Regions from separate parts of the Thiomonas sp. OC7 genome, predicted to be linked through region 1. Evidence: predicted binding sites of a transcription regulator. Region 1 holds the regulator's gene; each other region holds the start of a gene.

Region 1 (10,641 bases):
CAAGCAGCACAGCGGCCTGTCGGTATTCGCCGGTGTGGGTGAGCGCACCCGCGAAGGCAATGACTTCTATCACGAAATGAAGGACTCCAACGTCCTCGACAAGGTGGGCATGGTGTTCGGTCAGATGAACGAACCCCCGGGCAACCGCCTGCGCGTGGCGCTGACCGGCCTGACCATGGCCGAGCGTTTCCGCGACGAAGGCCGTGACATTCTGTTCTTCGTGGACAACATCTACCGCTACACCCTGGCCGGTACCGAAGTGTCCGCGCTGCTGGGCCGTATGCCGTCTGCCGTGGGCTACCAGCCGACGCTGGCCGACGAAATGGGCAAGCTGCAGGAGCGCATCACCTCCACCAAGACCGGCTCCATCACCTCCATCCAGGCCGTGTACGTGCCGGCGGACGACTTGACCGACCCGTCGCCCGCAACCACCTTCAATCACCTCGACGCCACCGTGGTGCTGAGCCGCGACATCGCCTCGCTGGGCATCTACCCGGCGGTCGATCCGCTGGATTCCACCAGCCGTCAGATCGACCCCAACGTCATCGGCGAAGAGCACTACTCCACCACCCGCGCGGTGCAGGGCATTCTGCAACGCTACAAGGAACTGCGCGACATCATCGCCATTCTGGGCATGGACGAACTCTCGCCGGAAGACAAGCAGGCTGTGGCCCGCGCCCGCAAAATCCAGCGTTTCCTGTCGCAACCCTTCCACGTGGCCGAAGTGTTTACCGGTTCGCCGGGCAAGTATGTGCCGCTGAAGGAAACCATCCGCGGCTTCAAGATGATCGTCAACGGCGAATGCGACGCCCTGCCCGAGCAGGCGTTCTACATGGTCGGCACTATCGACGAAGTCTTCGAGAAGGCCAAGAAACTCAACTAGCCCAGCGAGCTTGAAGCGATCCAATCTGGCCGACGACGCAAAAGACCGTCGGCCGGAGCCTGAAACCGCATCACGTTCCGGATTGAAGCCATGAACACCATCCATGTCGACGTCGTCAGCGCCGAAGAATCCATCTTCTCCGGCGAAGCCCGTTTCGTCGCCCTTCCGGGCGAGTCAGGTGAACTGGGCATTCTGCCCGGCCACACCCCGTTGATCACCCGTATCAAGCCGGGCTCGGTGCGAATCGAGTTGGCCGAAGCCAACGCCACAGGCGGCAAGGAAGAGTTCATCTTTGTCGCAGGCGGCATTCTTGAAGTGCAGCCCAAGAGGGTGACCGTGCTCGCGGACACCGCCATTCGGGGCAAAGATCTCGACGAGGCCAAGGCCAACGAGGCGCTCAAGGCCGCGCAAGACGCGCGCGCGCATGCCAAAGAAGTGCAAGACGTCGCTGTGGTGGAAGGCGAACTCGCCATGCTGGCCGCCCAGCTCGCGGCGATCCGCCGGCTTCGCGGCCGAGCGCACTGAGAGCCCCCAGGGCCGGGCTGCGCCCAGCCCGTCCCCCCGTGGGGGTCAAGGAAACATGGGATGGCCGAACGTTTCCTTGAGTTCTCTTGGGTCAACCGTTGCAAAAGAACAGCCCGCTCATGCGGGCTGTTTTGTTTTGCGCTTCGCCGCCGTTACGATGAACTGGATGCGAGCAATGTGGAGTCGGTGAATGAGCGCAGGTGGGGGCGTATGGACGACAGCCCAAGGAGGTCGGGACAGCAGGCAGCGCCTGCCTGGATCTGCGCTCGCCGTTGCACTGTTGCTGGGTTTGGCCTTAGGGGGCTGCGCCAGTGCGCCGCAGCGCAGCGCCTCGAGCGGGGCGCCGATCAATGTGCAGGAGGGGTGCCACGCTCCACCGCCCAATCTGCGGGCGGCCTACAACCGCACTTATACCGTGCGGGGCCGCAGCTACAGCCCCTTACGTAGCGCTGAGGGTTACGACGAAGTAGGCATCGCCTCTTGGTACGGCTGGGAGTCGGGCACCACCACGTCGATGGGTACGCGTTTCAACCCGCGAGACTTTTCGGCCGCCAGCCGCGTCTTGCCGCTGCCAACCTGCGTTCAGGTGACCAATCTCGACAACGGTCTGAGCGCCCTGGTGCTGGTCAATGATCGGGGTCCGTTTGTCAGCGGACGTTTGCTCGATTTGTCGATGGGCGCAGCGCAGGCTCTGGGCGTGACCCGAACGGGCACGGCGCGGGTGCGCATCGTGGCCCTGCCCGAGGGGGCCAACGCCCCCTTGCAAATCGCGCAGGCGGCCACGCCGCAGCCATCGCCGCAAACCGGGTCGGCGCCTGTCGTGAGCCAGCCGTCTACTTCCTTGTCGGATCAGCCCGCGTTTGCGCCGCAGCAGTTCGCTGCGGCGCCCGTCACGCAGGCGCCGTCGATGCCAACGCCCGGGGCGAGCTTGCCCCCGCAGGCGCCAGAGCCTGCGCCCATCGAAGTGCAGGCGTTGCCGCCGCTCACGCCCGCCTCATTGTCAACCTCTGTGCCGGCCGTCTCTGACCCACAGGCTGCGTTGCCTGCCGCTGCCACCAGCGCTCAGCCGCCAATGCCGCAGCCTGCGTTGAACCTGCCCGCAAACTCCGCTTCACCGCAAAACTATGTGCAGACTGGCGCATTCACGCTGCAAGCCAATGCCGAGGCGGAAAAAGCGCGTCTGCAGGCCGCAGGCATCGACGACGTATTGGTGGTGCCCGGCTATATCCGGGGTCAGACGTTCTACCGTGTGCAGATCGGACCGATCACAGGCGCCGCACCGGATGCCACGCTAGTGCAGAAATTACAGGGACTGGGATTGAGCGGCTACTCCGTGGTGCAGCAGTAGCGACACACTTCCTGCTTCCAAGACCACAAATGAAAAACGCACCCGAAGGTGCGTGCAAACCGCGTGCAAGCGTTTGAATTACTTCTTGCGCAGGCATTCGCTCATGAATTTTTTGCGCTCTTCGCCTTTCATGCCTTTGGCCTTGGCATCTTTGCTGCAGAACGACATCTTCTCTTGCTGCGGGGTCAGCTTCTTTTCGCCGGCAGCGGCTTTTTGTTCTGTCTTGCGTTCGGGCTTGGAGGCTTCTTTGCTGGCAGGCTTGGCAGTTTCGGCAGCTGCGGCGGGCTTGCTGGCCAGGCACTCTTTCATGAAGGTCTTGCGGGCCTCGCCGGTCTTGCCGGTGGCTTCCTTGTTGCATTGGGCCATGCGGCTTTGCTGCGGTGTGCCTTGCGCTTGAGAGAGCGCGGGCAGGGCCATCAGGCCTAGGGCGAGACCGAGGGTGGCGATCAGTTTTTTCATCATTCCTCCAAGTTGTGTTGTGACCGGACCGCAGTAGGCGGTTGTGCGATCAAACCGTGCAACGAAAGGTTGCAAACCGGCAATTCATTACACCATAGGGTTGTGCGGGCGCGAAGAACGGCAACAGACCCATAAAATGCCGACTTTGCGTCTTCACAACATTCCCATAATGATCGAATTCACCGCGCGGTTGACCACGGCGCTGCAACAAGCGGCAACGGCCTTGCAGCCCGAGTTTTCAGGCTCTATCGAACTCAGCCGTCCGCGCAGCGACGATCATGGCGAATTGGCCAGCAATCTGGCGATGCAACTGGCCAAACCGCTCAAACGCAACCCGCGCGATGTCGCTCAGCAAATCATCGATGCGCTGCGCACAAATGCTGACTTGGCCGAGGGCATCGCCCGCACTGAAATCGCCGGGCCCGGATTCATCAACTTTCACCTTCATCCTGCGGTGCTGCAGCAGGTGATTGTGGAAGTCGAACAGGGTGCGGCGGTGTTCGGGCATTCACGCGCGGGGCACGAGCAGCCCATGCTGGTGGAGTTTGTTTCGGCCAATCCGACCGGGCCGTTGCATGTGGGGCATGGTCGCCAGGGGGCGTTGGGCGATGCCATTGCCGCTGTCTTGACCACTCAAGGCTGGGCGGTGCAGCGCGAGTTTTATTACAACGACGCCGGGGTGCAGATCCAGACGCTCGCGCTGTCGGTTCAGGCCAGGGCGCGTGGGTACAAGCCGGGCGATGCGCAATGGCCCGAGTCGGCCTACAACGGCGACTACATCGCCGACATTGCGCGGGACTTTCTGGCGTGTGAATCGGTACCAGACGACCAGGGTCAGCCCATCGTGGCCAATGGTCAAGCCGACGATCTGGACAATATCCGCCGTTTTGCCGTGGCCTATCTGCGCCGCGAGCAGGATCTCGATCTCAAGACTTTCGGCATTCGGTTCGACAACTATTACCTCGAATCCAGCCTCTACACCGATGGCCGGGTGGAAGACGCGGTGCAGCGCTTGCAGGCCTCGGGCCACACCTACGAGCAGGACGGCGCGCTGTGGCTGCGCACGACGCAATACGGTGACGACAAGGACCGTGTGATGCGCAAGTCCGACGGCACCTACACCTATTTCGTTCCCGATGTGGCCTACCACCTGGCCAAATGGCAGCGTGGGTTTCATCGCGCGGTGAACATTCAGGGCTCGGATCATCACGGCACCATCGCACGGGTGCGCGCCGGACTGCAGGCGCTCGACCTCGGCATACCCACCGGCTATCCCGACTATGTGCTGCACAAAATGGTCACGGTGATGCGGGGCGGGCAGGAGGTGAAAATCTCCAAGCGCGCAGGCAGCTATGTGACCGTGCGCGACCTGATCGAATGGTCGGGCGGCGTGCGCGACGACATGAGCGACGAGCAGCGCCAGGCGGCTTTGCAGCGAGGGCGAGACGCCGTGCGCTTTTTTCTGGTCTCGCGCAAAGCCGATACCGAATTCGTATTCGATGTCGATCTGGCCCTGGCGCAAAGCGACGAAAACCCGGTTTACTACGTGCAATATGCCCACGCCCGGGTGAACTCGGTGTTCGAGCAATGGGCCGCCCGCGCCCCGCAAGAGGCCGCGCAGCCCGCGCTCATCGAGCAAGCCGACTTGTCACTGCTGATCGCCCCGCGCGAACGAGCGCTGCTACTCACGCTTGCGCGCTATCCGCAAGTCCTGGCCGCAGCGGCACAGGAACTGGCGCCGCATCAGGTGGCCTTCTATCTGCGCGATCTGGCTGCCGATTTCCACGCTTTCTACAACGCCGAACGCGTGCTGGTCGACGAACTTCCCCTGCGGCATGCGCGCCTGCGGCTGCTGCGCGCCGTGCGTCAGGTGATGCACAATGCACTGGCCGTGCTCGGCGTGAGCGCGCCGCAGCGCATGTAAGCGTCACGGCGCGTCCGCAGGGCTCCATCGACAACGCACACTCCTGTCTTCCATGTCTAAACGCACCACACTTCGCGGCCAGTTCGGCGGCACCGTGATCGGCCTGATCGTCGGCCTGGTCATCGGCCTGGGTATCGCACTCGGCGTTGCCCTCTACATCACCAAGGCGCCGCTGCCCTTCATGAATCGATTCCAGGAGCGTCCCGCCAGTGCGGCTTCCGGGGCCAGCAACTGGAATCCCAATCAGGGCTTGAGCGGCGCAACCGCAGCGCCGCCTGCGGGCAGCGGTTCCATGCCCGTGACGGTGGCGAGCAAGCCGCTGTCTCCTCAGGCGCTGGCCAAACTGGGGCAGCCCGCTGCGGGGGCCTCACAGGCGGCACTCGCGCCGACGACGGGAGGCGCGACAACCCCGGCCGCCCCAACCAAACCGGCCGCCCAAGGCCCCGTGCAGTATGTGCTGCAGGTCGGGGCGTACAGCACGCGCGAAGACGCCGAGCGTCAGCGCGCCAAGGTGGCTCTGATCGGTCAGGAAGCGCATGTGGATGAGCGCGTTGTCAACGGGCGCACCCTCTATCGCGTTCGAGTGGGGCCATTCACCTCGGCGCAGCAAGCCGAGCAGACGCAGAAACTTCTGGGCGATAACGGGGTTCAAACCGCCCTGATGCGCACCGGTTCATAAAACCCTATTCAGATCTTCAAACCAAAGGACGACTCATGTTTCAACGCTGGCTTACCGTGGTGTTCATGGTGTTTTCAATGGGCTTTCTTGCTGCGGGCGCGCAGGCGCAGACGCCCGCTAAGAGCAGCCCCTTCAACGAGGGTTTTGCCTACAACCGCCTGGCTGTGCCGCAGCCGGTAAGCCCGTCGGACAAAATCGTGGTGTACGAGTTTTTCTGGTACGACTGCCCGCACTGCGCCGACTTCGACCCCCTGCTCGAAGCCTGGCAGAAAAAACTGCCCGCCGGAGTGGTGCTCGAGCGCGTGCCCGTCGCTTTTTCTCCCCAGTTCGTGCCGCAACAGCACCTCTACTACGCACTGAAGGCGCTGGGCAAGCTCGACGATGCGATGCAGGCCAAGATTTTCAACGCCATCCACAAACAGCACATTCCTCTGGGCACGGCCGATCAGATGGCCAACTGGCTGGCACAGCAGGGCATTCCCAAAAAAGCGTTCCTGGATGCCTACAACTCGTTCGGCGTGAATGCGCAAGTCCGGCAGGCCACGCAAATGGTGACGGACTATCAGATCAGCGGGGTGCCGACCATGGCGGTTCAGGGCACTTACACCACTTCTGCGGCGCTGCCTGAAGCCAACAACAACAAGAAGGTGCTCGAGGTCGTGGACTACCTGATCAAGAAGGTGCAGGCGGAGAAGAAGTAAGCGCGTCGCCCTGTCACATCTCAACACTGCCCGCAGACCGCGGGCAGTGTTTTTTGAGCCCCGCAAAATTGCTGCGAAATCGCCTGAACTGGCCCTAGAATGGCCCGACTAAAGCAAAACCCATGCCGATGAAACGAGTGGCCCGAATCCTGTTGTTGACCCTGCTGTGTGCGCCGAGCTTGGCGCTGCCCGTGCTTGCGGCGCAGACCGACCGGAACCACCCGATTCACATCGAGGCCGACGCCATGCGCTACGACGACGTGCACCAGACCAGTGTGTTCACCGGCAACGTGGTTGTCACCAAGGGTTCTCTGGTGCTGCGCGCCGCCACGGTCGATGTGCGCCAGGCGCCGGACGGCTATCAGTACGCGACGGCGATCGCCGCGCCGGGCCAGTTGGCTACCTTCCAGCAACAACTCGATACCGCGCCCGGCCAGCCCACGCAAACCATGGACGGCGCCGCGCAGCGCATCGAATACGACGGCAAGACCGATGTAGTGACGCTGCGTGGCCAGGCCATGCTCAGCCGACTGATCGACGGCAAGCTGGCCGACCGCAGCCAGGGCAATGTGATTGCCTACAACCAGATCACCGATGTGTTCACCGTCGAAGGCGGTGCGCAGGGCGCCACGGCCACCAATCCTGGAGGGCGGGTGCGGGTGATGTTGACGCCGCAGCCCGCCGCCCCGTCCGCGCCGACGGCGCCCAAATCGCCTCCCGCGCTCAAAGTCGCCCCGAAGCTGGGGACGCAACCTTGAGCGTCCAGCCGCATTCCGCTGGGCAGACCGTGGTGCGGGGTGGCCTGGAGCCCGTCGCCCCGGCGGAAGCCGCGCGCGTGCCTTCAACTCCGTCGTCCCGCGCGGCCACCGGCCCCGAGCTCGACGTTCAGCATTTGCAGAAACGCTATGCCGGTCGGCAGGTGGTGCGCGACGTCAGCTTCAGCGTGCGCTGCGGCGAGGTGGTCGGCCTGCTGGGGCCGAACGGCGCGGGCAAGACCACGTCGTTCTACATGATCGTCGGCCTGGTGCGACCCGATGCGGGGAGCATCCACATCGACGGCCAGGACGTGAGCGATTCTCCGATGCATCGCCGTGCGCGCATGGGGCTGTCGTATCTGCCGCAGGAAGCGTCGATCTTCCGCCGCATGACGGTGGCCGAGAACGTGAGGGCGGTGCTGGAGTTGCAGCGCGACGCGCAAGGGCGCCGCCTGGGCAAGGCCGAAATCCGCGAACGCGAAGATCATCTGCTGCGCGAACTGCACGTCGAACATCTGCGCGACAGCCCCGCCCCCGCGCTTTCGGGCGGCGAGCGGCGGCGGGTGGAAATCGCCCGCGCGCTGGCCACGCAACCGCGCTTCATCCTGCTCGACGAGCCGTTTGCCGGCATCGATCCGATTGCGGTCATCGAGATTCAGCGCATCGTGCAGTTCCTGAAAGAGCAGGGCATCGGCGTGCTGATCACCGACCACAATGTGCGTGAAACGCTAGGCATCTGCGACCGGGCCTGCATCATCAGCGAAGGGCAGGTGCTGGCGCAGGGCGATCCGCAATCCATCATCGACAACCCCGCGGTACGCAAGGTGTACCTCGGCGAAAACTTCCGCATGTAAGCCGCGATGAAGCCGTCGCTGAACCTGCGCCTGTCCCAGCATCTCGCACTCACGCCGCAGTTGCAGCAGTCCATCCGGCTGCTGCAACTCTCCACCCTCGAACTCACGCAGGAAATCGAGGGCCTGCTCGAATCTAATCCCTTCCTCGAACCTGAAGATGAGCAGGAGGCGCCCGCTGCCGCGCCGACATCCGAGTCGCCACCGCCTTTGGCGCTCGACCCGTCTCAGACATCGGTCGAAGGGCATGACGCAGCCGCCGAGCCCGCCGCTGAGTTGCAACTCGACACGCAGGACTGGACGGCCAGCAGCGGCGAAACCGATCACGGTGCGGATACCGATGCCGATGCCGACTCCTGGGTCAGCTCAGGCCAGTCCGCCAGCGGGGGTGACGACGACGAATTCAGCGCGCTCGACATCGCCTCCGAACACATCGATCTGCGCGACCACCTGCGCGGTCAGTTTGCCGGGCTTGCGCTGAGCCCCACCGACCGCGCGGCTGCAGAAGCCATCATCGACTCGCTCGACGACGACGGCTACCTGCCTGACACCCCGCTGGAACTGGCGCAGGCCCTCGCCCCCGCGGCAGACGCCGAGCAGCTCGAAGACCTGGCCGATGCGCTGACCACGGCCATGCGCCTGATTCAGAGCTTCGACCCGGCCGGTGTTGCCGCCCACGATTTGCCCGACTGTCTTTGCCTGCAGCTTCAGCGTCAGGCGTCTTGTCCCGTGCGCGAACTTGCCCTGCAGATTTGCCGCGGCGGTCATCTCGATCTGCTGGCCAAGCGCGACTGGCGCAAGCTCGAACGCCAGCTCGAAGCCGATGAAGCCGCGCTGCGCATGGCGCAGCAACGCATCGCCCAACTCGACCCCCATCCAGGCAGCGCCTTCCGCCGCGATGCCGCGCAGGCCGTGACCCCCGATGTCATCGCCCGCAAGACCCCGCAAGGCTGGATGGCGCAGCTCAACCCCGAGGTCATGCCCCGGCTACGCGTGAACCAGATCTATGCCGACGCCATGCGCCGCGCACGCGACAGCGGCGGCGCCATGCAGGGACAGCTTCAGGAGGCGCGCTGGTTCGTGAAAAACGTGCAGCAGCGTTTCGAGACCATTCAGCGCGTGTCGCAGACCATCGTCGAGCGCCAGCAGCGTTTTTTCGACTTCGGCCCCGTGGCCATGCGGCCCATGGTGCTGCGCGAAATTGCCGACGAGCTCGGCCTGCACGAATCGACCATCTCGCGCGTGACCACGCAGAAATTCATGCTCACGCCCTTCGGCACTGTCGAGCTGAAGTATTTTTTCGGCTCTGGCCTGAGCACCGAGGCCGGGGGTAACACCTCATCCACCGCGGTACGCGAACTCATCCGCCGCCTGGTGGCTGAAGAAGACAGCGCCAAACCCCTGTCGGACAGCGAACTCGCCGAACGCCTCACGCAGCAAGGCGTGCAGGTGGCGCGGCGCACCGTGGCCAAATACCGCGAAGCGCTGCGCATCGCCCCGGCGAATCTGCGCAAGAGCGGCTAAGGGCCCGCAGCCGCAAGCGGAGCCAGTCGCTCACCTTGCGCTAAGTCGTCCTCTCCAGAATGCCGGGGTCGCGCCGCACGCGACGCCACAACAACGCAAACGGTATTCAGGGAGTTCATCATGCAAAACGCAGTAAAAGCCGCGCAGCCCGGTTGGGCGCTGGCGGTCAAGGTTCCGGTCGTCATCACGCTTTACTTCTGGCTGATCAAAATCATGGCCACCACGGTGGGCGAAACCGCCGCAGACTATCTGGCGGTGGATCTGCATCTGGGCCTGGTCGCCACCAGCGCGGTGATGACCCTCTTGTTCATCGGTGTGCTGGCGGCGCAGATGCGCGCCAGCCGTTACGTTCCCTGGCTTTACTGGTTGACGGTGACGCTCATCAGCGTGGTGGGCACCTTGCTGACCGACAATCTGACCGATCAGTTGGGCGTGCCGCTGCCGGTGAGCACCGCCTTGTTTGCGGTGGCCTTGCTGGCGACGTTTGCGATCTGGTGGGGCAGCGAGCGTGACCTGTCCATCCACAGCATTGCCACGCCAAAACGAGAAGGGTTTTACTGGGCGACGATTCTGTTCACCTTTGCGCTGGGTACTGCCGGAGGCGATCTGGCCGCCGAGCGGCTGCAACTCGGCTATGCCTTGTCGGCCTTGCTGTTTGGCGGCGCCATTGCGCTGACGGCAGCGGCCTACTACCTCTTCAAGGCCAGTGCCGTGACCACGTTCTGGATCGCTTACATCCTCACCCGCCCGCTGGGTGCGACCTTGGGCGACTGGTTGTCCAAACCCGGTTCCGAAGGAGGGCTCGGTCTGGGAACCATGGGCACCAGTGCCCTGTTCCTGGTTGCGATTCTGGCCCTGGTGATTTACCTCACTGCGACACGGCGGGACCAGTTGCAGAGAAGTTCAAGCCCAGGTTCAACCGCAAGTTCAACGCTCTCCTGACTTCCCGCGGGCGGCTTGGAGCGCGCGCTGCAAGCCGGTGCGGGCCTGCT
Region 2 (10,641 bases), 1.3 Mb from region 1:
TCGGCGCAGGTCCTCGCTGGCATAGTCCAGCAGCGTGTCAGCGCCATGCTGAAAAATGCCGACACGCTTGACACACAAAGAAATAAAAACAAGAATGCGAACCGTTATCAATAACGGAGCGCGTCTTGAAAGCAGTCAAACCCATCTATCGGTCTGTGATCGTCGGATTGATGTTCGCAGCAACGTCTGGCGCCGCTTCGGCCGACGAAAATCTTCTGGGCTACACCGCGGGGGCGGAAACGCTGCCTGCAGGAACTTCAGAGGCCTATTTCTGGATCACGGATCACAGCGGCAAACGGCGCGGTAGCTATTCAGCACAGTATCTGCGCGCCGAATACGAATATGGCATCACCAACAGCCTGAGTGGTGCGATCTACCTCAACGGCTATCGTCACAGCTACAACTGCGGCACGATAGGCTGCGCCGGGCCGGTAGCGGACGGAGAAATCACCGGCAGTCTCCACCGGACGCAGTTCAGCGGGTTCTCGCTGGAACTGAAAAAAATGCTGCTCTCTCCCTATAAGGATGATTTGGGCGTTGCGCTGTATGGCGAAGTGACCTACGACAGTGTTGACCCGATTACCGGCGAAAAGGGGCAGGGCTATGAGGTGGAGACCAAGCTCATTCTGCAGCGGCCCTATCTCGACGGCCAGTTGCAGTGGATCACCAATCTGGAGCTGGAAGCCGAGTCGTGGCGGCCCAGCGCTGGTGGCGGCACGGAGTATGCGGTGGCCCCGCGGCTGCGAACGGGCCTGTCGTATCGCTTTGCACCGAACTGGTTCATCGGCGCCGAAGGCTGGGTCGATGCCGAGATTCTCAAACCCGCGAATCAGTCCTGGGAATTCGATCACTGGGATTTTTTCGCTGGCCCGTCCATTCATTACGGCGGCAAGGCCTGGTGGGCCACGCTGACCTGGGCCCAGCAGATCGGCGGCTCCAACGAGTCGGACAACAACACCACGGGTGTGCATCTTGCCGATCATGAGCGGCGTGAAATCCGGCTCAAGGTTGGCTACAACTTCTGAGGCCTGAATCATTTTTTGAAAGGAACAGGCATGCAAGGATGGCACCCCTATTTATTGATGCCTTTGGCCGCGTTGGTCGCTGCGCCGGTCGGCGCTACCGAATATCTGACAGTTGAGCAGGCACAGAAATCGCTGTTCCCCGAGGCCGATCGATTCATCGCGGCGCCGGTGCAGTTGAGTGCGGAGCAAAAATCCGCGATCGAGGCGCGCTCCGGCTTGAAGCAGCGCTGGGACAAGCAGGAGGTCTGGCGAGCAGAGCGAGCGGGCAAGTTGCTCGGCTGGTTCATCGTCGATGATGTGGTGGGCAAGCATGAATTCATTCACTACGCGGCCGCGCTCTTGCCACAGGGGCGTGTGCGCGGGATCGAGGTCATGATCTACCGCGAGACCCACGGCGATCAGATCCGCCAGTCCAGTTGGCGAAAGACGCTGGAAGGCAAAACGCTGGCCGACCCGTTCAAGCTCGACAAGGACGTGCCCAATATCAGCGGTGCCACGCTGTCTTGCCGCAATGTGATGAACGGAGTCAAACGCCTTCTGGTGTTGCAACAAGTTGCGTTGCAGGCGGGCACATGAAAGACGAATCCATCACCGTGCGCAGGCTTCGGCCCTTGCTGAGAACCTGGGTGGAGATTCAGGCCACTGGGCGACCGGCTCGAGTGGAGCGGGCCGTGAAAAGCGCTTTTTTGCATATCGCCCGGGTGCAGCAACGCATGAGTTTTCATGCGCCGGGCAGCGTGCTGAGCCGCATCAATCTGCATGCGCACCATACGCCCCAGCCCGTCGATGCCTGGACCTGGGATGTGCTGCGCAAGGCGCGTGCCTTGTGGCTGGCCAGCGAAGGCCACTTCGACATTACCTTGGGCGCGCGCCTGGTCGAGCGTGGCGTACTGCCCGATCATGGCTTTGCCACGCTTGAAGCAGCCATCGGCAGCGATGCGCTGGTGATGTGGCCCGGACGGCGCGTAGGGCTGCGTCGCCCCGTACTGTTGACGCTCGATGGCATCGCCAAAGGCTATGCGGTGGATCTCGCCATCCAGAGTTTGCAGCGCGCAGGCATCGAGCAGGCCGTGGTGAACGCCGGCGGTGATTTGCGGGCTTTTGGCCCCCACGCCGTGCCTTTGGGGATACGCCTGGCCAACGGCGCCGTGTACCGATCAGGATCGCTGCGCAACATGGCTGTGGCCAGTTCGATGGTGGGGCATGCGCCATCAGCGCAGCAGAACTTTTCCGGCTGTGTCTTGCACCCCAGTGATGGCAACTGGGACCCGGCGGCGCCCCAGGTCTGGACGGTGCAAGCCGAGACTTGCTGGCGGGCCGACGCGCTGACCAAAGTGGCGGCGCTCTCGGCTCCGGCGCGGCGGCAAGCATTGGTCGCGCGCTTGGGAGGCCGCATTCTTCAGCCTGAAAGCGCCTCAACACAGGATGCAGCCGCTTGAAAACTTATCCGCGCCATTTCCTATCGGTCTTGTATCTGACCTTGTTCGCACTGTTGACGACGGGCTTGTTGCTGACGCCCGGCGCGCTGCAAATGCGCCTGGATTGGGACATGCCCTGGTCTTTGCCCAGCGGTTTGCGCACCTGGGTGGCTGCGGGCCATGCGCTGAGTTTTCTTTCGATACTCGGCCTCGTTGGCGCGGTGTGGGCCGTCCATATTCGGGCCGGATGGGTCAGGCGGGAGAATGTGCGCAGCGGTCAGCTTCTGTTGGCGGCCTTTGGCTTGCTTAGCCTTAGCGGGCTGGGTCTGTATTACGCCGGAGGTGAAAACCTTGCTGCTTGGAGCGCGGTGGCTCACTTGCTGGCCGGCGGCCTGCTGCCCTTATTGTTTGTAGCGCACCTATTGGGCGCCCGCGCAGCGGCGCGTCGAGCATGGCCGCGACACCGCAAAATGTTTCAGCCGATGGATCAATCTACCGTTGAGCCCGCCGCTCGCGCCAGCACGGCGCGCACCGCGCCCTGCGCATCGCAAACGGTTTCGACCCGGTCGTAAGCCGGATGCTTTTCCAGCAGTTGCATCATCGCCGGGCCTTGGCCGAGGCCGACTTCCATGCCCAGCCAGCCGCCGGGGCGCAGCAGAGGGGGGGCTTCGCGGATCAGCCGCATGAGAATGCGCACGCCGAACGGCCCGCCGTCGAAGGCGAGATGGGGTTCATGTCCGACGATTTCGTGCGGCATGGTGTCCATCTTGGCGGTGGAAATGTAGGGCGGCAACGAGACCACCAGGTCCACCTTGCCCTGAAACTCGGCGCCGAACGGCGCGAGCAGATCGCCGGTATGCAGACTGACGCGCTGGCCCAGATCGAGATTTTGGGTGTTGGCGCGGGCCAGGTCGATGGCGGTTTGGGAAATATCGGCGCCATGCACCTGCGCCTGGGGTACGGCGTGCGCAAGCGCCAAGGCGAGATTGCCCGAGCCGCAACACACATCGATCACGATAGGGGGCGTTGCCGTAGCCTCGGCCATCGACCCCAGTTTTTGTGCTGCGATCTGGCCGAGCAGTTCGCTTTCGGCGCGCGGAATGAGTGCTTCGGGCGAGGCCCGCAATTCGAGCCCCATGAAGCGCTGCCATCCGGTGAGATAGGCAATGGGCTCTCCAGCCACGCGGCGCTCGATCAGCCCGTCGAGCGCTTCGAGCTGCGCGGCGCTTAGCGCGACCAAGGGCGTTTCTGCCGCAGCGTGCAGAGACATCGGGCGTCCGGCGGCCAGCAGCCAGAGGGCACGCAGGGCGGAGGCGGGCGTCTCTTCCGGCTTGTCGGGCAGGATGTCGAGGGCCTGAGTGAGCCGAGCCAGGCGCTGTTCGAACACGGCCTGCGCATCCGGCCCAAGGGCTTGCAGATCGGGGGCGGTGTGTGCGGGCGGTGATGCGGCGTCGAGATTCAAGAAACACTCTCCTGAGAAGGATGAAAAACGGGCTCGATCAGCGCGGGCCGGGCGTGCAGGTAGCGGGTGGTGCGCCGTTTGGCGTCGATGTCGCTGAGCACGGCAGCCGCGCGTGCCTCTGGAATGGCCAGTGTCTTGGCCAGCTCCGCGGCGCTGTAGCCGTGATTGCGGGCCCAGAGGGCCAGGTCCATTTGATGCCAGGGCAGGGCGAAATAAAACTCGTCCTGGCCTTGCGGCAGGCTGTAGGTGTCGGTGGTCGGGGCGGCGTTGCACACGGCATCCGGCAGGCCGAGATGCCGCGCCAAGGCATAGACCTGAGTTTTGTAGAGGTGGGCGATAGGTTTGAGATCGGCGGAGCCATCGCCGTTTTTCACAAAAAAGCCCTGGTCGTATTCGAGCCGGTTGGGCGTGCCGATGACCGCATAGTTCAGACGGTCGGCGTGGAAATATTCGAGGGTTTTGCGCAGTCGCTGCTTGTGGTTGGTGGCGGCGACGATCTGCAGATATTCGCGCAGCGGCAGCCGTGCCTCATGCATTTGCCCGTCAGGCGCCTGGGCGATGATCTTGAAATGGTTGATGCCACCAGCCAGCCCGCCGGAGATGGCGAGCTTGATCTTCCATTGCGCGTCGTAGCCAGGCAGCACCGCGCGCACGGCCTCGTCGCGCCAGCGATAGCAGCCGATGGCCTCCAGCGCGGGGGCGATGTTTTCCACCGTGGATTCGATGCCGAGCTGCTGTGCGACCTGCCCGCCCAGACTGGCGCTGCTGTCCGACGAATCGCGCTCGGGCATGAGCAGGCCGAACACCCGCTGCGGCCCGAGGGCGCGCACCGCCAGAGCCGCGCACACCGAGCTGTCGACGCCGCCGGACAGGCCCAGCACCACGCCGCGCTTGTTGAAGCCGCGCAGGGTGTGGAGCAAAAAGTCGGCGATGCGGACGGTTTCAGCCTCGCAGTCGATGGCGAGCACATCGGAGGTCAGCGCAGGGCGGGCCATTTTTCAGGCCGCCTGCTTGCGTTGCACATAGGCGGCGATGGCGGCCACGCTGTCGAGGTTGTCGGGCACCATTTCGATGTCGGCCACCTGAATGCCCCAGTTCTCTTCGAGGAAGAGGATGAGTTCGAGCACGCCGGTGGAGTCGAGAATGTGCAGATCGAGCAGCGAGTCGGTGTCGCTATAGCTGGTGTCGCGCGCGCCGAGCAAAAAGTTGCTGTCGATGTAGTCGCGAATTTTTTTCTGAATGTCAGACATGGGAATGAAGCCTCGGTAAGAGCAAAGATGAGGAAGGACAGCAGAAGGGGCGGGCTCAGCGCAAGCCGGTTTTTTTGATTTTTCCCGTGTCGGTGCGCGGCAGTGCATCGACAAATTCAACGTATTTCGGCGCCATGAAGTTTTCGATGTGCGCCAGGCAGTGCTTGATCACTTCGCGCTCGGTGAGCGTGTAGCCCGGCTTGCAGACCACAAAGGCTTTGACCGCCTGGCCGAGCAGGGCGTCGTCCACGCCGATGACGGCGGCCTCAAACACGCCATCCAGCGAATGCAGCACGTTTTCGACTTCACGCGGGCTGACTTTTTCGCCCCGGCTTTTGATGATGTCGTCTCGCCTTGCCACGAAATACAGCCAGCCTTCTTCGTCGGTGCGGAACAGGTCGCCCGAATACAGCACCATTTCGCCGGGAATCGGCCCCGGACGCAGACGCTGCGCGGTTTGCTCGGGCTTGCGCCAGTAGCCACGCATCACATGGCTGCCGCGGATGACCAGCTCGCCGGTGTTGCCGTTGGGCAGGCGACGGCCTTCGTCGTCCGCCAGCCAGACTTCTTCATTGGGCATGCCGCGCCCGACGCTGCCGGGGCGCACATCGAGCTGTTCCGGCGGCAGGTAGGTCACCCGCTTGCACTCGGTCAGCCCGTACATGGAAAACAGCGTGGCCTGCGGGAACAGCGCGCGAATCTGCGCGATCTGGGTCTGCGGCAAGGCCGCCGCGGTGTTGGTGATCAACCGCAGCGCCGAGAGGTCGAACTCATGCAGCGCCTTGAGGTTGGTCAGCAGGGTGAACATGGTGGGCACGCCGGGGAATACCGTCACCCGCTCCTGCGCCATATTGGCCAGCACCTTGACCGGAAAGGTGAACGAGCGCTCCAGCAGCACGGTGGCGCCCAGGCTGAAGGCCATGAGAACCTGATACAGCCCATAGTCGAAGGCCAGAGGCAGGGCGCAGACGATGACGTCGTCCTGCCGCAGCCCGAGGTAGCCGCGCACCGAGCGCAGCGCGGTGAGCATGTTGAGATGCGTGAGCATCACCCCTTTGGCATCGCCGGTGGATCCCGAGGTGTAAATGATGGCGGCCAGATCCTGGTCGATCAGATCGGGTTGCGTAGGCGAGCAGGCCGCGCCGGGCAGGGCGGCAGGAAAGGCGCATTCGCGTGGATCGGGTGTGCCGACGTCCGGCTTGCCCTGCGCGTAGGCCGTGAGCATGTAGCAATGACGCACGCTGGGGTTCAGCGCCAGGGCCGCACGGCTGGTTTCGGCCAGTTCCTGCTGGCTGAACAGAGCGCAGGCTTCGGAATCGTTGAGGATATAAGCCAGCTTGTCAGCCTTGGTGAGGGTGTTGACCGGCATGAACACCGCACCGATCTTGAGCACGGCGTACATGGCCGCGATCATTTCCACGCAGTTGTCGAGAAACAGCGCCACCCGCTCACCGCGCTGCACCCCATGAGCTCGCAGTGCCGCGGCGATGCCCTCCACCTGGTCGGCCAATTCGCCATAGCGGGTCGTCACGCCTTCGCGCACGATGGCGCGATGTTCGGAAAACTCGGCGGCGGTGGTCTCGAAAGTGTGGTGAAGCAGCATGAGCGTCCATTAAAAACGAGGTAACTCAGCATAAGGGCGGAGTGTGCTGAAGCGTCACCCCGCAATCGCACGGAAAGCCCCAGAGTGTGATTTTTTTGGGGGGCTTGGTGGCGCGAAAGCGACGGCGCCCCGCTATGCTTGGATTTTCAATTCAGAGCACAAGCATGGGACTGGGGCTTTACATCATCGGCGACGAAATCCTGTCGGGAAAGCGGCAGGACAAACATTTCCCTCAGATCCTGGCTCTGCTCAAGGCGCGAGAGATGCGGCTGGATTGGGTGAGCTATCTGGGCGACGATCCCGCCCGGCTGACCGAGGCATTTGCCGCCAGTTTCCGGCGCGGCGATGTGGCGCTGAGCTGTGGCGGCATCGGTGCCACGCCAGACGATCACACCCGGCAGAGCGCCGCAGCCGCGCTGGGCCTGCCGCTGGAGTTACACCCCGAGGCCAAGGCGCTGATTCAGCAGCGGGTCATCGAAGCCGGGCTGGGCGATGTGGACAGCCCCGCCAACCAGCAGCGCTTGAACATGGGCATGTTTCCGCAGGGCAGCGCCATCATTCCCAACCCTTACAACCGCATTCCGGGCTTTTCCATCCGGCAGCACTACTTCGTCCCGGGCTTTCCGGTCATGGCGTGGCCGATGCTCGAATGGGCGCTGGATGGTCCGCTGGCGCATCTGCACGGCCAGGGTCATCAGGTTGAACGGGCCGTGATTGTGCGCCACGCAATGGAGTCCGACCTCACGCCCTTGATGGAAGACATCGAGCAGCGGTTTGCGGGCGTCAAGGTTTTCAGCCTCCCCAGCGTGGATCACCCGGTTTGGGGACGGCACATTGAACTCGGCGTGAAAGGCGACTCGGCGGCCGTAAGTGAGGCTTTCGACTATTTGCGAGCCCACCTCCCGGAAGGCAGTTGGGAAGATGCACCAAAATGAGCTGAATCGCACCGAAAAAGTGCATGAGAGTTTTCGGCACGTTTTTGGTGCGTTTTTCGCCGTCTGCAAACCCCGTCTCTTCTCCTGGTGGGAGGAGCTGGGTTTCAAACGATCTGGGCACGCTTTCTGCTAGATTCCCTGCACTGCGCGGAGCATTGCAGCAAACGATGTCAAGTGGCGTCTTCAGCACGGCCGATGACCACCCCCAACGCATTTCAACCTGACAGGAGATTTTCATGAGCAAAACAGTCGCCGACGTGATGGGCCTGGTGAAAGAGCACGATGTCAAATTCGTGGATTTCCGTTTCACCGACACCCGCGGCAAAGAGCAGCACGTCACGGTGCCTGTCTCGCATTTCGATGAAGGCAAGTTCTCCGATGGTCACGCCTTCGACGGCTCGTCCATCGCTGGCTGGAAGGGCATCGAAGCCTCGGACATGCTGCTCATGCCCGACCCGAACACCGCCAATATCGACCCGTTCTACGAAGAAACCACGCTGCTGCTGAGCTGCGATGTGCTCGAACCCGGTGACGGCAAACCCTACGACCGCGATCCGCGCTCCATCGCCAAAAAGGCCGAGGCTTATCTGAAAGCATCGGGCATCGGCGATACCGCCTATTTCGGTCCGGAACCCGAGTTTTTCATTTTCGACCAGGTCCGCTGGAATGTGGACATGTCGGGCTGCTTCGTCAAGATCGACTCCAACGAAGCCGCCTGGGCCACCGGCGACAAGATGGAAGGCGGCAATATGGGCCACCGCCCGTCGGTAAAGGGCGGCTATTTCCCGGTGCCCCCGGTGGACAGTCTGCAGGACATCCGCTCGGAAATGTGCCTGCTGCTCGAACAAATGGGCGTGCCGGTCGAAGTGCATCACCACGAAGTGGCCAACGCCGGCCAGTGCGAAATCGGCACCAAATTCTCCACCCTGGTGCAGCGTGCCGACTGGACGCAGATCATGAAATATGTGATCCAAAACGTCGCCCACGCCTACGGCAAGACCGCGACCTTCATGCCCAAGCCCATCGTCGGCGACAACGGCTCGGGCATGCATGTGCACCAGTCCATCTGGAAAGACGGCAAGAACCTGTTCGCGGGCAATGGCTACGCCGGTCTGAGCGACTTTGCGCTGTATTACATCGGCGGCATCATCAAACATGCCCGCGCGCTCAACGCCATCACCAACCCTGGCACCAATTCCTACAAGCGTCTGGTGCCCGGCTTCGAGGCCCCGGTGATGCTGGCTTACTCGGCGCGCAACCGTTCGGCTTCGATCCGCGTGCCGTTCGTGCAGAGCGACAAAGCCCGCCGCATCGAAGTGCGTTTCCCCGATCCGACCGCCAACCCTTATCTGGCCTTCTCCGCCATGATGATGGCCGGCCTGGACGGCGTGGAAAACAAGATCCACCCAGGCGAAGCCGCGAGCAAGAACCTATACGACCTGCCGCCGGAAGAAGAGGCCAAGATCCCGACCGTGTGCTCCAGCCTCGACCAGGCACTGGACTATCTGGACAAGGATCGCGCCTTCCTGACCAAGGGCGGCGTGTTCAGCGACGACTTCATCAGCGCCTACATCGAGCTGAAGATGGAAGAAGTCACCCGCTTCCGCATGACCACGCACCCGGTCGAGTTCGATATGTACTACTCGCTGTAAGGTGGGAGGGTTTTCAAATGCGGCCTTCGGGCCGCTTTTTTTTTCGCAATTCCGCCACGTCCTGTCGGCCGGGTGTGCGGCACGCGCGTTGCCAGACTTACACTGACCGCTGATTTTTTGAATGCGCGCCATCATGACCTTGTTTGCCCAATTGACCTCCCGATTGACTTCCCGATCAAGCGTTCGTTACGCCGCGTTTGCTTTGTTCGCGTCCCTGGCGGGCGCCTCTGCCGCTGTGGCGCAGACCGACCCGCAGCGCGTTTACCGCTGCCCGGACAACTCCTACACCAACGATCTTTCCGAGGTGAAGGCGAAGAACTGCAAGCTGATCGACAACGCCAATGTGAGCATCCTCTCCAGTCCGGGCATGACGCCCAAGGTCATCGGATCGGGCAGCAAACCCAGCGCGCAAAATGCAGAGCCGAGCGGCAACCAGGCCGCGCGGGTTGCGCCCTCCACGCAAAAAGAGCGCGATCTCGAGGCGCGGCGCATTCTGGAGCAGGAATTGCAGCAACAGCAGGCGCGGCTCGAGCAGCAACTCAAGGCCTACAACAACGGCCAGCCCGATTACCTGCCCAGCGAACGGCTGGTGGGCGGCGGGGTCAAGGGCGGCGAATACGCCCAGCGCGTGGCGCAGATGAAAGACCAGATCGCCATGACGCAGGCCAATATTGCCGCCTTGCAACGCGAGTTGCAAAAGTATCCGCAATGAACGTCGCAGCGGTCGGCCAGCCGGGCGCGACCGAGTATCCCGGCCTGGAGTGGCTGGCCTCGATGGCCGCCCTGGTGGATGCCGAAGGCGCGATTGAATACGCCAATCCGGCGCTGGAAAATGGGCTGGGCGTCTCTCGCCGTCTTTTGAACGGGCAAAACCTGAGCCACTGGATGGACTGCCCCGCCCTCTGGCAGGAGTCTTTGCTCCAGGTGCGCAGCAACGAATTCAGCAGCAAGCGCTTCGACTGCATGATGCGGCTGCGCGACTTGCGCGAGGCGGTGCAAGTGCAGCTGATCGTGGCGCGCACCGATCATCCTCAGGGCCTGCTGCTCGCCGAGGTGGTGGAGATCAGCCAGCAGTCTCGGCTGGAGCGCGAGGAGCAGTGGCACAACCAGGCGCAGGCCAACAAGGAGCTGATTCGCAATCTGGCGCACGAGATCAAAAACCCGCTGGGCGGCCTACGCGGTGCAGCGCAGTTGCTGCACGCCGAGCTGCCGTCTGCGGAATTGCAGGAGTACACCCAGGTCATCATCGCCGAGGCCGACCGGCTGCAAACCCTGGTGGACCGCCTGCTGGCGCCG
Region 3 (10,641 bases), 570 kb from region 1:
CTGGGACGACCATGATTACGGCCCGAACGACAGCGATGCGAGTTTCGAGTTCAAGAACGCCTCGCTCGATCTGTTCAAAACCTACTGGGCCAACCCGACGTATGGCGTTGGCGACGTCGCCGGAGTGTTCACCAAGACCAGCATCGCCGATGCCGATATTTTTCTGCTCGATGATCGTTGGTGGCGCAGCGCAGACGCCACCAGCCCAGGTGACCGCGGCAAGGTGATGTTCGGCCCGGCGCAGATGCGCTGGCTGCGCAACGCCTTGCTGTCCTCGCGCGCCCGCTTCAAGATCGTCGCCGCCGGCGGCCAGTTTTTCAACGACGACGACGCTTACGAGGGCTGGAACCAGTTTCCCGAAGAACGCGCCGCATTTCTCGGCTGGCTGCAGCAATACCGCATCCCCGGCTTGCTGTTTCTCTCGGGAGACCGGCACATCACCGAGCTGATCCGGTATCCGCGTCCGGCCTACGGCGGCAAGCGCGACTATCCGCTGGTGGAGTTCACCTGCTCGCCGCTGAATTCCGGGCCGGCCAAAGGCGACGGCAATCCCAACCGCGTACCCGGCACGCTAGTCGCTGAGCGCAACTACGGCGTGCTCAAATTCAGCGGCGAGGGCAAGGAGCGGCGGCTGGAGCTGCAAGCCAAGAACGTCGACGGCAAGCTGCTGTGGTCGCACACCCTGGCGCTGGCCGACCTGGGCTGGAGCTAGAGCGCACATTCGCTGCCCACCGACGCCTCACCACGACGCCTCGCGCTCCGGGGTGGCGCTGATGCGGTGGATGGAGAGGTCGGCGCCGTTGAATTCCTCTTCGGCGTCGAGGCGGATGCCGAGGGTCTTTTTCAGCACGCCGTAGACCACGAAGCCGCCGATCAGGGCCACTGTGATGCCCATCAGCGTGCCGACGATCTGCGAGGCCAGCGACACCCCGCCCAGCCCGCCCAGCGCCTTCATGCCAAAAATGCCCGCGGCAATGCCGCCCCAGGTGCCACACAGGCCGTGCAGCGGCCACACCCCCAGCACGTCGTCGATCTTCCAGCGGTTTTGCGTCAGGGTGAACATCCAGACGAACAGCGCCCCGGCCACCGCGCCGACCACCAGCGCGCCCAGCGGGTGCATCACGTCTGAACCCGCGCACACCGCCACCAAACCGGCCAGCGGCCCGTTGTGCAGAAAGCCAGGGTCGTTTTTGCCCGCGGCCAGCGCCGCCAGGGTGCCGCCCACCATCGCCATGAGCGAGTTCACCGCCACCAGACCGCTGATCTGGTCGAGCTTTTGCGCGCTCATCACGTTGAAGCCGAACCAGCCCACGATCAGTATCCACGAACCCAGCGCCAGGAATGGGATGGACGAGGGCGGATGCGCCGATATCTGCCCGTTGGCGTGATAGCGGCCGCGACGCGGCCCGAGCAAGAGCACGGCGGGCAGCGCGATCCAGCCGCCCATCGCATGCACTACCACCGAGCCGGCGAAGTCGTGAAAGGGCGCGCCGAAAGTGGACTGCAACCATGCCTGAATGCCCAGATTGCCGTGCCACACAATGCCCTCGAAAAACGGGTAGATGAAGGCGACGATGGTGAAGGTGGCAATGAGCTGGGGCCAGAACTTGGCGCGCTCGGCAATGCCGCCGGAAATGATGGCGGGAATGGCCGCGGCGAAGGTCAGCAAAAAGAAAAATCGGGTCAGCTCATAGCCATGATCGCGGGTGAGCACGTCATCGCCCACGAGAAAATGATGACCGTAGGCGATGCCGTAGCCGATCAGAAAGTAGGCAATCGCCGAGACGGAAAAGTCGGTGATGATTTTGGAGAGCGCGTTGACCTGGTTTTTCTTGCGCACCGTGCCCAGCTCAAGAAAGGCGAACCCGGCGTGCATGGCGAGCACCAGAATGGCGCCGAGAAGGATGAACAACACATTTCCACTGGAGGCGTCTTGCATGGTTGGGGTTCCTGATCAGAGTGAGATAGAGAGAGCAAACTTCGTGCCCATAAATGGCGCACGGTGCCCCTGTTGGGTTCACAACCGCTCACAAACTGCGCATTTTCGGTGCATGACAGGGCTTGGTTCGCACCATATCAAGGCGTTGCGCACCGTATTCGGGCGCATTGATCAGAGCAGCCGCTTGCTTAGAATGACGAGCTCGTTGTTCCTCCTGCGGTTTCCATTCGAGAACGCCCATGCCTTTCAAAGTCAAACCTTACGTTTCTGAAGTGACGCATTTCATCCAGGATCTGAAGCACAGCGATCCGCAGCTTGAGGCCAAGCAAAAAGAAGGGCGTGCCCGGCTTTGGGACAAACCGCAAAACCCCGAGCTGACCCGGGAATTCCAGGCGGCCCGCGTGCCGCAGAAAGCCTACGTTTACGGCAGTCACTGAAGTCGCCCCGAGCGTGGCGAGCTTCGCTGCAGGCCATTCCATGACCGCCGCGCCCGGCGACGCCGCGCTGATGTCTCCGGAGGTGGACAGCACCCCGGCCACGGTCGACGGCATGGCGGTGGCGCGGCTGTACGGCGAGCCGCTGTTCGAGCTGCCGCAAGACCTCTACATCCCGCCCGATGCGCTCGAAGTCTTTCTCGAAGCCTTCGAAGGGCCGATGGATCTGCTGCTCTACCTCATCCGCAAGCAGAACTTCAACATCCTCGACATTCCGCTGGCGCAGGTCACGGCGCAGTATCTGAGCTATGTCGAGCAAATCCGCCGACACAATCTGGAGCTGGCCGCCGAGTATTTGCTGATGGCGGCCATGCTCATCGAGATCAAGTCGCGCATGTTGCTGCCGCGGCCGCCCACCGAGCCCGGCGCCGAGCCCGAAGACCCCCGTGCCGAACTCGTGCGCCGGCTCTTGGAATACGAACGCTTCAAGCTCGCCGCGCAGCAGCTCGACGCCCTGCCCGTGCTCGGACGCGACTTCTGGCGTGCGCAAGCGCTGTTCGACCGCGACGCCGCACCGCGCCTGCCCGAGGTGACGGCCGACGAACTGCAACAGGCGTGGAGCGACATTCTCAAGCGCGCCAAGCTGCATACCCACCACAAGATCACCCGCGAGCAGCTTTCTGTGCGCGACTACATGAGCCGCGTGCTGCGCCAGTTGCAAGGCAAGCGCTTCCTCGAATTTCACGAACTGTTCGACCCCGCACAGGGCGTGCCCGTCGCCGTAGTCACGCTGGTGGCGCTACTCGAACTCACCCGGGAAGCGCTGGTGGAAATCACCCAGGCCGAAGCCTTCGCCCCTCTGTATGTGCGGCTGGCTTACACCCCGAGCTGATGTCGCCAGGCTGGGAATCGAACGCTCGTTCGCAAAAACAAGCGTAGCGCGGGCATAATTCGCCGGTTTCCACCTGAGCTCAAGCCATGTCAGCAGACTCTCCCGCGCCCTACGGCGCTGCGCCCCGCAGTGATAGCGCTCCGCGCAAACCGCTCACCCTGCACCGCCTGCGCGCCATGCGTGAGGCCGACGAAAAAATCGCCATGCTCACCGCTTACGACGCGGCCAGCGCCAGCCTGCTCGACGCCGCCGGGGTCGATTGCCTGCTGGTGGGCGACTCGCTGGGCATGGTGATGCAGGGCCACGGCTCCACCCTGCCCGTCACGCTCGAACAAATGGTCTATCACACGCAGTGCGTGGCGCGCGGCAATCGCAGCGCCTGGCTCATTGCCGATCTGCCCTTCGGCAGCTACCAGGCCGGAGTCGAGCAGGCCGTGGCCAGCAGCGTGGCACTGATGCAGGCCGGTGCGCAGATGGTCAAGCTCGAAGGCGGCGGCTGGACCGCGCCCGTCATCGCCGCCCTCGTGGAACGCGGCATTCCCGTCTGCGCCCACCTCGGCCTCACGCCGCAGAGCGTGCACGCACTCGGCGGGTACCGCATTCAGGGCCGCGACGCGCAATCGGCCGACACCCTGCGCCGTCATGCGGCCGAAGTCGGCGCTGCGGGCGCGGCCATGCTGGTGCTCGAACTCGTGCCCTCCGATGTGGCAGCGCAAATCAGCGCGGCCTATCCCGGCATCACCATCGGCATCGGCGCGGGCGCGCGCACCCATGGCCAAGTGCTGGTGCTGCACGACATGCTCGACATCACCCGCGGCCCCAAACCGCGCTTCGTGCGCAACTTCATGCAGGGCGCGCCCAGCCTTCTCGACGCCGTGCGCGGCTATGTCGACGCCGTCAAGCAAGGCACGTTCCCCGACGAAGCCCTGCACGGCTATGCCGCCTGATTCTTCCTCCCGCCCTTGCCCATGCTGACCGTCCACACCGTCGCCGACCTGCGCGCCGCGCTCAAACCGCACCCCGATTGGACCCTGGTGCCCACCATGGGCAATCTCCACGCCGGGCATCTGGGGCTGATCGCCCGCGCGCGGCAGGAGAACGTTCCGGTGGTGGCGAGCATTTTCGTCAACCGCCTGCAGTTCGGGCCGAACGAAGACTTCGACCGCTACCCGCGCACCCTTCCGCACGACGCAACGCTGCTGGCCGACGCCGGCTGCGACCTGCTGTTCGCCCCTGACGAAGCCGAGATGTACCCGCAGCCGCAGACCTTCCGCGTGCTGCCCGATCCGGCCATCGCCGGCATTCTCGACGGCGCCGCTCGCCCTGGTCATTTCGAAGGCGTGGCCACCGTGGTGATGAAGCTGTTCCAGATGGTGCAGCCGCGCCATGCCGTGTTCGGCAAGAAGGACTATCAGCAGTTGCTCCTCATCCGTCGCATGGTCGAGCAGTTCGCCCTGCCCATCACCATCATCGGCCTCGACACGGTGCGCGCCGACGACGGACTGGCACTGTCTTCGCGCAACGGCTACCTCACGCCCGAAGAACGCGTGCAGGCGCCGCAACTCCAGGCCGCCCTGCGCGCCCTGGCCGAAGACGCCCGCAGCGCGACCGACCCCGAGCAGATTCACCTGCTCGAACAACAGGCCATGACCCGCCTCGACCATCTCGGCTGGACGCCCGACTACCTGACCCTGCGCCGCCGCGCCGACCTGCAGCCGCCTACCGCGCAAGACCTGCACCGCGGAACGCCCTGCGTCGCGCTGGCCGCCGCCCGCCTGGGCCGCACCCGGCTGATCGACAACCTGGAGTGCTGAACGCCCCCCGGCAACCTTGAGACGGCGCCCTCAAGCCCGGTATCCGGGATCGGTGCGTTCGAGCTTGCGCAGCAGCGCAGGCCAGACAAAGGCGCCCCCCATGCCACCGGTCTGCACTCGCATGGCCTCTGCCACGCCGCTGAGAATGCGCGGATGCACCTGGCGCAGCCCTTCCGCCCCCTGCTGACCCGCCAGCGCGGCGATCTGGATCTGACAGGCGCTCTCCAGCACATACATGCCCAGAAAGGCATCGGCGATGCTCGCGCCCACGGTCAGCAGGCCGTGATTGCGCAGAATGAGGAAGTTGGCGTCCCCGAGATCATCCTGCAGACGCGGTTTTTCGTCGGGGCGGAACGCCACGCCCTCATAGTCGTGATAGGCCACCGACGCCAGCACGAAAGTGCTCTGCTGACTGATGGGCAACACGCCGTGCTCCTGCGCGCTCACCGCCACTCCGGCGCGGGTATGGGTGTGCAGCACGCAGCCCGCGTCCGGCCTTGCCTCGTGCACCGCACTGTGGATGACGAAACCTGCGGGATTGACCGGATAGGGGCTCTCGCTCAGCTTGTTGCACTCGGCGTCCACCTTCACCAGACTCGACGCCGTGATCTCCTCGAACATCAGGCCATAGGGATTGATGAGAAATTGGTGGTCGCCACCGGTCAGCGAAAGCGGCAGCTTGGCGCTGATGTGAGTGAACACCCGATCGCTCCAGCCGTGCAAGGCCACCAGCCGATAACAAGCCGCCAGATCGCAGCGCAGCGCCCATTCCTGCGGGTCCACCGCGTGTTCCAGGTTCGGTATGTTCATGTTTGTCTCCTTCGTTTTTATGGAAGCTGATTTTCGGCCCATTTGCGCGCCTTGTCAGCGAACAAGGCGCTGGCCGCGCGAACAAGGGACAATCACCTTTTCATCACCCCTTCACTGACGCCCCTCCTGCAAGCGCTGACCCACGCGTTGACCCACCATGCCCCAAAGTGATGTTCTGATCCTCGGTGCCGGTCTGGCCGGCCTGTCCACCGCACTGCATCTTGCCGAGCGCTTCAAGGTGACGGTCCTAGCCAAACGCACGCTTGACGTCTCGTCCAGCCAATGGGCGCAGGGCGGCATTGCCGCGGTGCTGGCCGAGGGCGACAGCTTCGAGGAGCACGTGCACGACACCCTGGTCGCCGGTGCGATGCTGGGCGATCTGCCGGCCACGCGCTTTGTCATCGAGCACGGGCCGGACGCCATCGCCTGGCTGCGCGAACAAGGCGTGCCCTTCGACACCGAAGGCGCCGCGCTGCACCTCACCCGCGAGGGCGGCCACAGCCAACGCCGCATCGCCCATGTGGTGGACGCCACAGGCGCGGCCATCCAGACCACGCTGCTCGCCCGCGCCAAGGCCCATCCCAACATCACCCTGCTGGAAAACCATGTCGCCGTCGATCTCATCACCGACCGTCATGTGGACGGCAAGGCCAGCCCGCGCTGCTGGGGCGCATATGCCCTCGACACCGCCAGTGGCCGGGTCGAGACGTTCGCCGCAGCACACACCGTGCTGGCCACTGGCGGCGCCGGCAAGGTGTATCGCTACACCACCAACCCCGACACCGCCAGCGGCGACGGCATCGCCATGGCCTGGCGCGCGGGCTGCCGCGTGGCGAATATGGAATTCATCCAGTTCCACCCCACCTGCCTGTATCACCCCAAAGCCAAGAGCTTCCTCATCACCGAAGCGGTGCGCGGTGAAGGCGGCAAACTCGTGTTGCCCGACGGCACCCGCTTCATGCCCGCGCACGACCCGCGCGCCGAACTGGCCCCGCGCGACGTGGTGGCCCGCGCCATCGACTTCGAGATGAAAAAGCGCGGCCTCGACTGCGTCTACCTCGACATCACCCACAAAGGCGAAGCCTTCATCCGCCAGCACTTCCCCACCATCCACGCCCGCCTGCTCGAACTCGGCATCGACATGGCCCGCGAGCCCATACCCGTGGTGCCCGCAGTGCACTTCACCTGCGGCGGCGTGCTCACCGACCTTTCGGGCCGCACCGATCTGCCCGGCCTCTACGCCGCGGGCGAAGTGGCCTACACCGGCCTGCACGGCGCCAACCGGCTGGCGAGCAACTCCCTGCTGGAATGCGCGGTGTTCGGCAAGGCCGCTGCGCTCGCCATCCTGGAAGCCGCGCCCCCCGCCGTGCCCACGCCCCGCCGCTGGGACGAAAGCCGCGTGAGCGACGCCGACGAACTCGTGGTCATCAGCCACAACTGGGACGAGCTGCGTCGCATGATGTGGAACTACGTCGGCATTGTGCGCACCGACAAGCGGCTGGAGCGCGCCGCCCACCGCATCGCCCTGCTGCAAGCCGAGGTGGACGAGTTCTACGCCAACTTCCGCGTCACCCGCGACCTGCTGGAGCTGCGCAACCTGCTGCAAGTCGCCGCCCTCATCGTGCGCTCGGCGCAGTTGCGGCACGAAAGCCGCGGCCTGCACTACAGCCTCGACTGGCCGCAGACCGCCGCGCCCGCAGCGCCCACCATTCTCGTGCCCTGAATGCCCATGCCCACACCGCACGCCCTCCCCGATCTCGCCCTGGTCAGCGCCTTGCTGCGGAACGCCGCACGCGCCGAAATTCTGCCCCGCGCGCAGTCGCCCGACCCGCGCCTGAAGGCCGACGGCACCTGGGTCACCGACGCCGATCTGGCCATGCAAACCCGTGTGCAACACGAACTCGCCGCCCTCTGGCCGCACATCCCTTTACTGGGCGAAGAAATGTCCGCCGAAGCGCAACAGCAACTCATGGCGAAAGAAGCCGCCTCGCCAGACGGCCCCGGCCTGTGGGTGCTCGACCCGCTGGACGGCACCAGCAACTTCTCCGCCGGCCTGCCGGTGTTCGGCCCCTCGCTGGCGTGGATACAGGGCGGCCAGGTTCGGCTGGGTGTCGTCGTCGATGTGATGCGCGACGAAGTCTTTAGCGCCGCCCTGGGCGCCGGCGCATTTCTCAACGGCCAGCCCTTGCGCGTACCCGCAACACAGGTACCGCTATCCAAAACCATTGCCTGCATCGACTTCAAGCGGCTTTCAGCCCCCCTGGCCACGCAGTTGGCGATGCGCCCACCCTACAGCTCGCAACGCTCCATCGGCTCAGTAGCGCTCGACTGGTGCTGGGTCGCCGCCGGTCGCTTCCACCTCTACCTGCACGGCAGCCAAGGCCTATGGGACTACGCCGCAGGCAGCCTCATCCTCAGCGAGGCCGGCGGGCGTGAGCAAACCTTGGCAGGCGACGCCGTGTTCAACAACACCCTGGAAAAACGCTCGGCCGTGTGCGCAGGCGATGCAGAACTGTTCGCCCAATGGACTCACTGGCTGGCCGCAAACGACGGCGCCCCTCGATGAACTGATCTGGCTTGCTCTTCGTGTAAGCAATCCGGCAGTCTTGACATAGGTTTCCTTAGAAACTACATTTCAGATAGTTTCCAAGGAAACCTAATGGTTAATCGAAAAAAACAAACTGCCCTCTCTCCGCTGGAAGCCCACCTGGGCTTCTGGTTGCGTTTCGTATCCAACCACGTGTCTAGTCGCTTCCAGCAGCTGCTTGAGGACAAGGGCGTCACGGTGACCGAATGGGTGGCGCTACGCACACTCTGGTCGCAAGACGAAACCACGCATGCCGAGCTGATCTGCGCCTTGGGTATGACCAAAGGCGCTGCGTCCAAGGTCGTTTCGCGGCTGGAAGAAAAAGGGCTGGCCGGGCGGCAGCTGGCTGATGGCCGCGCCCGCGAGCAGAGCTTGAGTCTCACCGCTGCAGGGAAGGACTTGGTGCCACAGTTAGCAGCGCTGGCTGATGCCAACGACGCCCACTTCTTTGGCCACCTGCCCGCCGCAGAGCGTGATGCGCTGACCCAATCCATGAAGGCTCTGGTGCAGCGCCACCAGCTCAAAGAAATTCCCACGGCCTGATCCAAAGGGCATTACTTCAACAGAGGACAAACCATGAACGAAACAACTCTTTCAAAAATTTGCGCAACTTTTGAAGCCTCCAACCAGGGCACCATCCACTTCGGCCAAGTGATCAGCCAGTTAGTAGAAGCCGGGGTGGAGTCGTACTACGTGGACTACCGCAGTGGTCGCACAACCTATTACCTGCCAGACGGTAGCACCGCCGACTTCAGCTTCGAGCGTCCTCAGCACCGTATTGCCGATGCTTTTGATGGCGACGCTGTACGCGCAGCCATCTTGGGTGCGCAGCAGGGTAAGGTGATGTACCCCGAGTTCAAGACGCTGTCACAACGCGCAGGTTGTGTGGCCTACACGGTCTGGATTGCAGGCCGACACGTGGTTTATTTGGGCCGCCGGGGTGAAACACACATTGAGCGTTTCCCTGGTTAAGGAAGGTCTGTACAACCCGTGCCGAAACGCGAGTTGATGGGGACAACCGGGGTCAGAACAATCAGGATCTAGCCTTCCAACATCCGATCAATCATGTGCCCGCTTTTCACCGCCCCAGCGCCGCGCCGAAGACTTTGCTTAGGAGCTTGCTGCCGGTGCCCACCGGGTCGGTACGGATGGCTTTTTCTTGTTCGCCGATGGCCTGGTATAGGCGCTTGAGCGCCTCTTGGGTGACGTACTGCTGAATGCTGGCCTGATCGGCCTTGACGAGGCCGAACTGCGCGGCCTGCCCGGCGAAGCGGTTGTAGATCTGGGCGAGGCCGACCTTGTCAGTGGCCTTGGCGACGATGGGCAGGAATTTTTGCGTCAGGGTTGCTTCGGTCTTGCGTTTGAAGTAATCAGTCGCGGCCTCGTCGCCCCCGGTGAGAATGCCCTTGGCGTCTTGCACTGACATGCTTTTCACCGCATCCACCAGCAAGGTTTTGGCTTCGGGCACGGCGGCTTCGGCGGCGCGGTTGATGGCCAGATCGAGCTGGTCGGCCTGAGCGCCCATTCCGGCCATACGCATCAGGCCGCTAGCCTTCTCGATGGCGGGCGGAAGGGGAATGCGCCACTTGGCGTTGCCATAGAAGCCGTTTTCGCGGCCCAGTTCTTTCACCGCGATCTCTGCGCCGCGCGATAGTGCGGTCTTCAGCCCCTGATCGACTTCGCCGTTGCTCAACGCCGCCACCGCGGCATTCACCGCGCCCGAAGACGCCCCGTCGCTCTGCCCGGCCGAGTTCGGCTGCGCGGCTGGCTGCGCAGGCGCTTGCGCCGTGCCCAGCGCGCCGCTGAGCTGGTTGGTCAGGTTGCCGAGATCGAAGGCCATCGCGGGCAGTGGCGCAGCGAGCGCCAGCACGGCGGCAAGGGCAACGGGCAAGGCAAGGGGACGTGTTTTCATCGTGCTCTCCGGTGGGTCAGCGTTGTGGATCGGGGGTGGCGCGCAGCACTTCGTCGAGGGTGGTGACGCCTTCGGCCACCTTGATGGCGCCAGCCAGGCGCAGCGGCTTCATGCCGTCTTTGATGGCCTGCGCGCGCAGCGGCCCGAGTTCCGGGCTGCGCACCAGCAGCGCCCGCAGCGCCTCGCTGCAACTCAGCAGCTCATACAGGCCGATGCGGCCGAGATAGCCGGTGTTGCGGCATTCCACGCAGCC

Evidence for each region. Region 1 encodes sigma-54, which starts transcription at its own class of promoters, with help from an activator protein. Its sites were predicted from a motif close to TGGCANGNAANCTGCTTT; they were not measured.
Region 2: a site for sigma-54 is predicted at 7,809-7,826, ahead of glnA (type I glutamate--ammonia ligase). Genes of this name have one in related genera too.
Region 3: a site for sigma-54 is predicted at 1,971-1,988, ahead of BIO17B3_RS04065 (ammonium transporter). Genes of this name have one in related genera too.

The regions. Positions count from the first base shown of each region.
Region 1 covers NZ_LR131953.1:1,427,836-1,438,476, reverse strand. Annotated here, with positions in the region: gene atpD (F0F1 ATP synthase subunit beta) at 1-883, shown strand, start outside; gene BIO17B3_RS06905 (F0F1 ATP synthase subunit epsilon) at 974-1,408, shown strand; gene BIO17B3_RS06900 (septal ring lytic transglycosylase RlpA family protein) at 1,599-2,756, shown strand; gene BIO17B3_RS06895 (PsiF family protein) at 2,835-3,215, opposite strand; gene argS (arginine--tRNA ligase) at 3,385-5,139, shown strand; gene BIO17B3_RS06885 (SPOR domain-containing protein) at 5,192-5,818, shown strand; gene BIO17B3_RS06880 (thiol:disulfide interchange protein DsbA/DsbL) at 5,854-6,519, shown strand; gene lptA (lipopolysaccharide transport periplasmic protein LptA) at 6,642-7,277, shown strand; gene lptB (LPS export ABC transporter ATP-binding protein) at 7,355-8,128, shown strand; gene BIO17B3_RS06865 (RNA polymerase factor sigma-54) at 8,135-9,649, shown strand; gene BIO17B3_RS06860 (hypothetical protein) at 9,770-10,591, shown strand; gene BIO17B3_RS06855 (CHAD domain-containing protein) at 10,577-10,641, opposite strand, start outside.
Region 2 covers NZ_LR131953.1:160,315-170,955, reverse strand. Annotated here, with positions in the region: gene BIO17B3_RS00875 (zinc-binding dehydrogenase) at 1-78, opposite strand, end outside; gene BIO17B3_RS00870 (DUF6662 family protein) at 126-1,025, shown strand; gene BIO17B3_RS00865 (FMN-binding protein) at 1,056-1,601, shown strand; gene BIO17B3_RS00860 (FAD:protein FMN transferase) at 1,598-2,464, shown strand; gene prmC (peptide chain release factor N(5)-glutamine methyltransferase) at 2,931-3,905, opposite strand; gene nadE (NAD(+) synthase) at 3,902-4,900, opposite strand; gene BIO17B3_RS00845 (acyl carrier protein) at 4,904-5,155, opposite strand; gene BIO17B3_RS00840 (class I adenylate-forming enzyme family protein) at 5,211-6,758, opposite strand; gene BIO17B3_RS00835 (molybdopterin-binding protein) at 6,923-7,693, shown strand; gene glnA (type I glutamate--ammonia ligase) at 7,930-9,345, shown strand; gene BIO17B3_RS00825 (hypothetical protein) at 9,479-10,057, shown strand; gene glnL (nitrogen regulation protein NR(II)) at 10,054-10,641, shown strand, end outside.
Region 3 covers NZ_LR131953.1:859,969-870,609, forward strand. Annotated here, with positions in the region: gene BIO17B3_RS04060 (alkaline phosphatase) at 1-712, shown strand, start outside; gene BIO17B3_RS04065 (ammonium transporter) at 740-1,939, opposite strand; gene BIO17B3_RS04070 (DUF3460 family protein) at 2,179-2,376, shown strand; gene BIO17B3_RS04075 (ScpA family protein) at 2,417-3,265, shown strand; gene panB (3-methyl-2-oxobutanoate hydroxymethyltransferase) at 3,352-4,212, shown strand; gene panC (pantoate--beta-alanine ligase) at 4,234-5,079, shown strand; gene BIO17B3_RS04090 (class II aldolase/adducin family protein) at 5,110-5,889, opposite strand; gene nadB (L-aspartate oxidase) at 6,047-7,612, shown strand; gene BIO17B3_RS04100 (inositol monophosphatase family protein) at 7,619-8,455, shown strand; gene BIO17B3_RS04105 (MarR family winged helix-turn-helix transcriptional regulator) at 8,630-9,019, shown strand; gene BIO17B3_RS04110 (DUF1398 domain-containing protein) at 9,053-9,448, shown strand; gene BIO17B3_RS04115 (DUF4197 domain-containing protein) at 9,555-10,388, opposite strand; gene BIO17B3_RS04120 (GspE/PulE family protein) at 10,405-10,641, opposite strand, start outside.